4 regions of the Salinivibrio costicola subsp. alcaliphilus genome follow, and region 2 is predicted to be linked to each of the others. Evidence: predicted binding sites of a transcription regulator. Region 2 holds the regulator's gene; each other region holds the start of a gene.

Region 1 (2,208 bases), on a different contig from region 2:
CAAACGCCGGAACTCGGTACTGGCCTCATCAATCGCGGCGTCTAGGCGGTCGAGCTCTCGCGACACATCGAGACTGCTTGCCGGAGCAACGTCTTCTAGCCTTGGTTGCGACTCGTCGCACCAAGCTTGAGCAATACCGATCCCCGGTGACGCCGGCATCCCTTCAAGTAAAATAGGCGATCGGGTACCTTGCCACCCCCCTTGCGCATCCGCATGGGCAAATACCACCGCCAACTGCGCGGCTAAGGTGACAAGAAACGACTCTTCACTTTCATCAAATTGACGCGGTTGGTGTTGCTGAACGACTAGTACGCCCAGCACCTTTTTGCGATAAATAATGGGCGTACCCAAAAAAGATTGAAACGCATCTTCTCCTGTCGCTGGAAAAGGTTTAAACGCAGGATGTCGTCGTGCATAAGCGAGGTTTAAAGGCTCAGCCCGTTGACCAACCACGCCAACTAACCCGTCACCAAACGACATCGACACTTGCGCCGACGGATCGAGCCCCTGCGTTGCCATCAAATCAAAGCTTTGTTGCTCAAAGTTGGCGAGATAGACAGAGCAGCACTCGGTACGCATTGCCAAGCAGGTTTGTTGCACCAACGTATGCAGCGCCTGATCGAGATCGGCTGACACTGCAACGCTTTGCACAATATTCCTTAACTGCGTGAGCACCGAGTTTCTCCTTTACCCTCGCTTATTTTTACGTCGAGGTTTGCGTTCTTTAAAAGGCATCGCAAGCGGCGCAAACTCTTTCATTGCACGCCGATAGACTTCACGCTTAAATGCCACGACTTGACGCACAGGATACCAATAACTGACCCAACGCCAGCCATCAAATTCCGGTGTCCCGCCGCGCGAGACGTTCACCTGTGACTCATCACACTCAAGCTTTAGCAAAAACCATTTTTGCTTTTGCCCAATACATACGGGTTTAGAATCCCACCGCACCAAGCGTTTCGGTAATTTATAACGTAACCAATGTCGACTAGTCCCCAAGATGCGCACATCTTTTTTGGTCAGCCCAACTTCTTCATACAATTCACGATACATGGCTTGCTCAGGACTTTCTCCTTCATCAATACCACCTTGTGGAAACTGCCATGAATGCTGACCATATCGACGAGCCCAGAGTACTTGACCGTGGCCGTTACAAATTACTATCCCCACATTGGGACGATAGCCATCGCCATCAATCACTGGACAACCTCAATGATAAATCTCTACTGAACCTGATTTTTTCACAAAAAGCGGCTGAGGGTAAACAAACATTGTGGATTGACCTTCTTTTTTGCGCTCTCGTCGTCATCTGAGGATAACTCACTCTCTAACAGGAAGTTATAAACATAGCAATGAGAGTTTGCGCACATTTATTCACGCTTTCTGTGGATAGATTTGTGAAGAAGCCTAGAAAAAGTGCATTAAAGCATCAGGTATCGATCATCTAACGGAAGGAAATATTGTCATACAACTAAAATAAGACTTTAAATTCATAAACTTAAAAGTAATTCGTTAAGGTAGGATCCTTGACAAGATCCGACGATCATTAAATACGCACAGATCGCTCAAAGATCCACCAGTTAGTGAATTATCCACATCGATAGCTCAAAAAAACGACAGATCAGCTCTTTTATCCATTTTTCTCTGATTTTTATTACTGTATATATGATCATGTGCCTCATTTTACGCGCATAAAATGATGCCCATGTGGATAACTAAAGGACAGTCATGACATTCTCTCCCCAAGGATCCACTTGCAGCACTGATGACAGTTCTCGATAATGCACGACCGTTATGCCCATAAACAGGATCGAGCCACTGTGATACATCCTCCTGAGTCTGAACAGATACTGATGGACCGAGCACTAGAGCTTGCAGGTCTGACGCTGGGTGAAGTGAGCCAATCACTAGCGATAAGCTGTCCGGAAACACTCTCTCGGGAAAAAGGCTGGATCGGTATGTTACTCGAGACCTGTTTAGGTGCCAATGCGGGGAGTAAGCCTGAACAAGACTTCGCACATTTGGGGATTGAGCTAAAAACCATTCCCGTCAACCAAAACGGTAAGCCTCTAGAAACAACCTTTGTCTGTGTCGCGCCGCTCACTGGGATTGCGGGGGTTCGTTGGGAAACCAGCCATGTAAGACAAAAACTATCACGCGTGTTATGGGTCCCAGTGGAAGGCGAGCGTGATATTCCCGTGGCGAAGC
Region 2 (2,208 bases):
TACCTTTGAAGCGAAAAAGCTCAATGCCTGCCATTTCGAGCACCCCGATCCTTTGATGCCGAAAGTGTTTATCAGTGAATTGATGGTCGAGCAATGCTCGCCTGCGCTGCAAGCCATTGTTCATAAGCTGGTGACACAAGTCGATGCGTCGTCACTAACAGGGAGCGATTTTCTTCATCAGGGGCGGCTTTGGGACATCGATAGCGCCACCTATCAAGCGCTTGCTGAGGAGAGTGAATACGCGTCCTGGGTAGCCGCGCACGGTTATGGCGCGAATCATTTCACAGTGAGTGTCAATCAGTTAAAGGCGCATGATCATTGCCAATCGGTTAATCAAAAGCTGCGAGACAATGGCTTTGCAATTAACGAAGCGGGTGGGGAAGTAAAAGGGGACGCATCCGTTTATCTGGAGCAATCCTCCACCATGGCTGACCGTGTCCCTGTTGTTTTCCCTGATGGCACGCAAACCATTCCAGGTGGGTTTTATGAGTTTGCTAAGCGTTATGTGTTGCCCAACGGTGAGTTGTACCAGGGGTTTGTTGCCGCTTCAGCGGATAAAATTTTTGAGAGCACGCACTAACAAATAGTGGATATAACGAGGCCTAAACGGTTAAGGAAGAGTTCGCTCTTCCTTTTTTTTGTTTTAAAAAGAAAAACCGACGCCAGGGCGTCGGTTGGTGATACAGAGAGCGGCGCGATTAGCGTGTGCCGTATACCACGATGGTTTTACCATGGGCTGAAATAAGATTTTGCTCTTCCAGCATTTTAAGAATACGCCCCACGGTTTCACGTGAACAACCAACGATTTGGCCAATTTCTTGACGTGTGATCTTAATTTGCATGCCATCAGGGTGCGTCATGGCATCGGGTTGCTTCGCTAAATTCAACAAGGTTTGCGCAATACGGCCCGTGACGTCCAGGAAGGCAAGATCCCCCACTTTTTGGCTGGTCACTTGCAAACGGCGCGCCATTTGTGAGGACAAACGCATTAATATATCAGGGTTAACCTGGATCAGTTGGCGGAACTTTTTGAATGAGATTTCTGCCACTTCACAAGGAGACTTAGCCCGAACCCAAGCGGTACGCTCCTGATCATCTTCGAAAAGGCCTAGCTCACCGATAAAATCACCTTGGTTAAGATAAGACAGGATCATTTCCTTGCCTTCTTCATCTTTGATTAGAACGGCGACAGACCCTTTCACGATGTAATACAAGGTCTCCGCTTTTTCGCCTGCATGAATCAGCGTGCTTTTAGACGGATACTTGTGGATGTGACAATGTGAAAGGAACCACTCGAGTGTAGGGTCTGTTTGAGGTTTTCCTGGAACCATATAACTTATTTCCTCTGCATGTGTTGCCCGGCAACAACGTCCTATCTTTGTCTGAGGGGTAACCCACCAGATCTATGCACAGAATACGAAGTCTGGGCGCGGGCTACAAGCTCACTGTATGTTAACAAGAGTGTATCTTTTTTTGTTAGCAATTTCTTGATTTTGATCTAGGCCAACCGCCTAAAAACCTGGCAAAAACGTGGCTAAGATCACGGCTTGAGAAGTAATACACGATAGATGCGCTACGCCCTAGCCAATCTTGCCTTTTTCGATTAGCTGCTGAATCAATGGACGGATGATAAGTTCCATCGCAAAGCCCATCTTACCGCCTGGCACGACGAGTGTATTATGCCGTGACATAAAAGACCCCGTGATCATTTGCAGCAGATAAGGAAAGTCGACGTTTTTCATCCCTCGAAAGCGGATCACCACAAAGCTCTCATCCAACGAAGGAATGCCTTTGGCGTTCAGTGGGTTGGAGGTATCGACCGTCGGCACCCGTTGAAAGTTAATGTGAGTGCGTGAGAATTGCGGCGTAATATAATGCAAATAATCGTCCATCGACCGCACAATTGAGTCGGTGACCGCTTCGCGTGAGTGGCCCCTATCGCGGGTATCGCGGACAAATTTCTGAATCCACTCAAGGTTGACGATCGGGACCATACCAATCAATAGGTCGACATGTTGGGAGACATTGACCTCACCATCAACCACACCGCCGTGCAAGCCTTCGTAAAATAGTACGTTGGTATTGTCGGGTAAATCCTGCCATGGTGTGAAGGTCCCTGGCATTTGATTGTAGGGCACCGCTTCATCAAAGGTATGCAAGTAGCGGCGATATTTGCCTGTGCCGAGTTCACCGTACTCACGGAAAAAC
Region 3 (2,208 bases), on a different contig from region 2:
CCGCTTCGAGGGTCGATAGCTCCCCACGGTTAAACATCCGCCAACCATATTGATTCAGAATATCTGCCAACAGGGCATCATCCTCGCCATAACGTGCGTGGCGCAATGCTTGATGTGGCGATTCAAGCTTGAGCCAAGCTAAGGCCGCTTGCCGATGCAGTGTTTGTTGCTGCTGTGGGATCCGAGCCTGGCGCTCATGGGCAAGAAATTCAGCAAATAGATGGTGAAAACGGAACCAATTGTTGTCGCCTTCGAGTGGATAAATAAATAAACCGTAGCGGTTCAGAGACTCCAGCATCCCCAACGCGTCGCCGCGCTCCGTTAAGGCATAGACTAATTCATCGTTGAACATTTCTAATACCGACACTTTCATCAAAAACTGACGGGTTTCAGTATCAAGTAAATCAAACACTTCTTCCGCTAAATAGTCCCAAAGGTGGGCATGGTTAAAGCTGGCACACGAGGCCGCGCTTTGCATGAGCGTACGCTTTTGGTGCTGTGCTTGAATCGCAATCAGTTGCAATGCTGACGGCCAACCTTCAACGTAGGTACACAAGGCATTGGCGGTTGACTCATCGACCCCATCGGCCACGCGTTGATTAAAAAAGCGGGTGGTCTCTTCGTTATCAAAGGCGAGTAATTCGTTCCCGATTTCGATCATTAAGTCACGAACACGCAAGTTCGCGGTGCCCAATGGCGGGTTGGCTCGTGAAGTGACGACCAAAGTGAGGTTATCCGGCATGTGCTTGATGAAAAAACGCATGGCTTCATGGATTTCTTCGTTATCAATAAGCTGATAATCATCCAATACCAGATAGCTGGTGGCATGAAAATTCGCTAACTCGGCAAACACATCGGATAAAAGTGCACGAAGCGATGAGAATTGGCGCTTCTCAGCAAGCTTAATGGTGTTTGCGCAGCCTTCTTGCGTGTCTTGATGCAGGGCTTGTAACAAGTAGTTAATAAAGCGGAAGCTATCATTATCACTGTCATCAATACTAAACCAGCCAACATGGGACTGATCAGCCAGCCATTGTGCGGCCATGGTTGTTTTGCCATAGCCGGCGGGGGAGCGGAACATCACTAATTTATAGTGAGGCGCTTGTTGTAGCATATCGAGCACCCGAGGGCGCAATATGGCGTTATAAAGCCGACCTGGTCGAGTAAGTTTTGATGGGATCCACATAACACACTGTCCTTAACCTCAAATACGGTGCCGGCCCCTCAGCGCGACACTGCTTTATCCTCCTTGGAGTCTATGCGACTCCTAGATACCAAACTATGATCTCTCTCCACTCTTGTGTTGATTGCTCCAGAATGGTGCATCTACGCCCTATATTTGTGATTTATATCACAATAGTTTTTTGTTTTCGCTATCCTTTAAAATAGCTTTGTACATTTATGTGTCCTGGAAAATATAGAATTTGCGCTGGCGCACAAAAATAACAAAAGTGATTTCTTACTTTTCATGCTGCTTTTCGAATGCTTTTTGTCCCATAACGTGATGTTGATCACTGGCTTGTATGTGGATGCTAGGATTGATGAGAGGCGGCTCACTGTTGGTGTGTGACACAGCTCTCTACGCCCTGCCATCTCCTCCTTTCCGTCACTGTGAGTGGGAGGATGTTTGTTACTCTCGAGTTGGGCAGGATGAATAGCCATCAAGGTTTCATTCCATTATTGAGAGTTATGACATGACCCCAAAACAGCAACATGCCTTTGATAAAAGTGCGTTTAAAATCAGCATGGTCCAACACTTGACCCAGCTAGGTCACGCACCTGAAACCGCTCAACAACGCGATTGGTACCTTGCCTTAGGGCGTGCATTGGCTGAGCACACAACAGGCGACTTGGTGGCGACTGAAAACGATCAAGCGATCAAACAGGCAAAAAGCGTTAACTATTTATCTCTTGAATTTCTCATTGGCCGTTTGACGGGCAACAACCTGATTAGCATGGGTTTATACGATGTGATTGCTGAGGCCGTTGGTGAACTCGGTCTGGGTCTTACCGACTTATTAGAGCAAGAGCGTGACCCGTCACTCGGCAACGGTGGGCTTGGGCGTCTCGCCGCTTGCTTTATGGATTCACTTGCGGCACAGCAATATCCAGCTGTTGGCTATGGCTTACATTACGAGTATGGCCTTTTCCGCCAATCTTTCGACCAAGGGGCCCAGCAAGAAGCGCCTGATGCATGGCGTGAGCCAG
Region 4 (2,208 bases), on a different contig from region 2:
TGCAGACCGGCGGATGCTTGTGATGCTCCCAAGCCTAGCGAGGTGGCAAGACCAAACAAGGTCGCAATGATTGCGAGAATGTCAATCACGTGCCCTGTCCAACCCCAAACACGTTCACCGAACAGTGGGTAGAACACAGAACGCATGGTCAAAGGCAAGCCTTTGTTATACGCAAACAGTGCCAAGCCTAGAGCCAATACCGCGTAAATCGCCCATGGGTGTAAGCCCCAGTGGAAAATAGTCGCAGACATACCTAGGCGACGGGCAGCTTCCGTATCCCCGGCTGCCGCCCCCAAAGGCGCCCAGTCAGTGCGAAGACCGTCAGCACCGGTTGCCGTTCCACCTAACGCGGTTTGGAAGTGCGTCAATGGTTCAGATACGCCATAGAACATCAAGCCAATGCCCATACCGGCCGCAAAAAGCATCGCGAACCAGCCAGGATAGCCGTAATCCGGTTTTGCCTCAGTACCACCCAATCGAACTTTACCCAGTGGTGACACAACCAGCACTAGACAAGCAACAACAAAAATATTACCTGCAGAAAGGAAGAACCAGTCTAGATTTGAGGTTAGCCATCCACGCAAATCCCCAAAAACAGGACCGATTTGGTTTTGAAATGCCAAGGTGACAAAAATGAAGGCCAAAATTGACAGCCCGGAAATCATAAATACTCGGTTATGAATATCAAAACCAAACGGGCCGAGTTTCAGCGCTACGTTATCCTGACCGACCTGATAGTCAGTATCGATCGGGTTAACCTTCCCGTCTGGTGTCATCATATCTTCATGGCTTTTATCGCTCACGAGTTAACTCCTTAGTCCGTTTATTCGGAAGCCTGTGAGTGTTGGTAGCGAGCTCATTATTTATTGATGTTTAAGCCATCTTTAACATCAATAAAAGATCAGTCATCACCACACAGTCGGCTACATTAACACATCTCGAAAATTTTTTAATTAGGGGCCTAACCAAATGTTCATTTTGTGACCACCCACTAAGAAAAAATCAGCCCGAATCCCGCGTCCTTACTCGCTCAGCGAGTTATTTGAACTCTTTATTTCAGAACTATAAATAATCGTGTCGCTAAGGAAATAGCACTATCCTTGGCCTATTCGAATCATAGCCGGGTTTTATTCTAGATGCCCATGAAAAATAGACACAGTCACCATCAACACTTTTGATGCAACGCAATCTTCACTCACAATGCTGATAGGAAGAACCCGTCTCGACACCTTTTATAACCAAGATGTCACGCATCATTTACGAGCTACAACACACCTTTTATCAATATAGACACAAGTGCAATTAAATGAACACAAAGAGGACAAAAAGTGACTCTTGTCACATTATTAAAATCGCGTACAATACCGCCGCAATCGTTTTCCATCCTAAGTTTAACGTTTGCGGAGCAACATCATGCAGTTTGGCATTGGCCTTTTGGGGATTAGTGTCCTCTTCCTTATCGCGGTTGTCTTTTCGGAAAATCGCTCCGCGATTAATTGGCGCACAGTGGGAGGTGCGTTCCTAATACAAATCGTCTTTGCTGGCTTTATCATCTCTGTTCCGCTTGGTCAGCGTATTCTAGCTAACGCATCAGAAGCCGTGTCGGCGATTATTAGTTTTGGCGATATTGGCGCTGAATTTCTGTTTGGTGATCTGGCTAAGTTTAAACTTGGTTTTATTTTCGCTTTTAATGTACTTCCCACCATCGTTTTTTTCTCTGCACTGATCGCTGTGCTTTACCACATTGGGGTCATGACTTGGATCATTCGCCTCATTGGTGGCTTATTGCGCCGCGTACTTGGCACTTCTCGCACTGAGTCCATGTCTGCCACGGCCAATATCTTTGTTGGCTCCGTTGAAGCACCGTTGGTTGTAAAACCTTTTCTTTCTACCATGACTCGCTCCGAGCTGTTTGCTGTTATGGTAGGCGGGCTCGCCTCAGTCGCCGGCGGCACCATGGTGGGTTACGCAGGCTTGGGGGTAGAGATGAAATACCTGATCGCGGCTGCGTTTATGTCGGCACCTGCTGGGTTAATGATGGCCAAAATAATGGTACCGCAGACCGAATCCCCCATGAATCATGCTCAACACCAAGCGCTCGAAGACGATCAAGATAAACCAGTGAATGTGATTGATGCTGGCACGCAAGGCGCCTTGAGTGGCTTACAAATTGCGATGGCCGTGGGGGCCAGCTTACTCGCCGTGATC

Evidence for each region. Region 2 encodes CRP, which controls carbon source genes, mostly activating them, when cyclic AMP is high. Its sites were predicted from a motif close to TGTGANNNNNNTCACA; they were not measured.
Region 1: a site for CRP is predicted at 1,354-1,369, ahead of rppH (RNA pyrophosphohydrolase). Genes of this name have one in related genera too.
Region 3: a site for CRP is predicted at 1,341-1,356, ahead of malT (HTH-type transcriptional regulator MalT). Genes of this name have one in related genera too.
Region 4: a site for CRP is predicted at 1,328-1,343, ahead of BZJ21_RS00505 (NupC/NupG family nucleoside CNT transporter). Genes of this name have one in related genera too.

Annotation. Positions count from the first base shown of each region.
Region 1 covers NZ_MUFR01000014.1:38,034-40,241, reverse strand. Annotated here, with positions in the region: gene ptsP (phosphoenolpyruvate--protein phosphotransferase) at 1-675, opposite strand, end outside; gene rppH (RNA pyrophosphohydrolase) at 688-1,200, opposite strand; gene mutH (DNA mismatch repair endonuclease MutH) at 1,782-2,208, shown strand, end outside.
Region 2 covers NZ_MUFR01000002.1:120,954-123,161, forward strand. Annotated here, with positions in the region: gene BZJ21_RS01255 (DUF1338 domain-containing protein) at 1-580, shown strand, start outside; gene crp (cAMP-activated global transcriptional regulator CRP) at 699-1,331, opposite strand; gene BZJ21_RS01265 (phosphoribulokinase) at 1,581-2,208, opposite strand, start outside.
Region 3 covers NZ_MUFR01000017.1:40,288-42,495, reverse strand. Annotated here, with positions in the region: gene malT (HTH-type transcriptional regulator MalT) at 1-1,186, opposite strand, end outside; gene BZJ21_RS07585 (glycogen/starch/alpha-glucan phosphorylase) at 1,695-2,208, shown strand, end outside.
Region 4 covers NZ_MUFR01000001.1:112,447-114,654, forward strand. Annotated here, with positions in the region: gene BZJ21_RS00500 (BCCT family transporter) at 1-779, opposite strand, end outside; gene BZJ21_RS00505 (NupC/NupG family nucleoside CNT transporter) at 1,414-2,208, shown strand, end outside.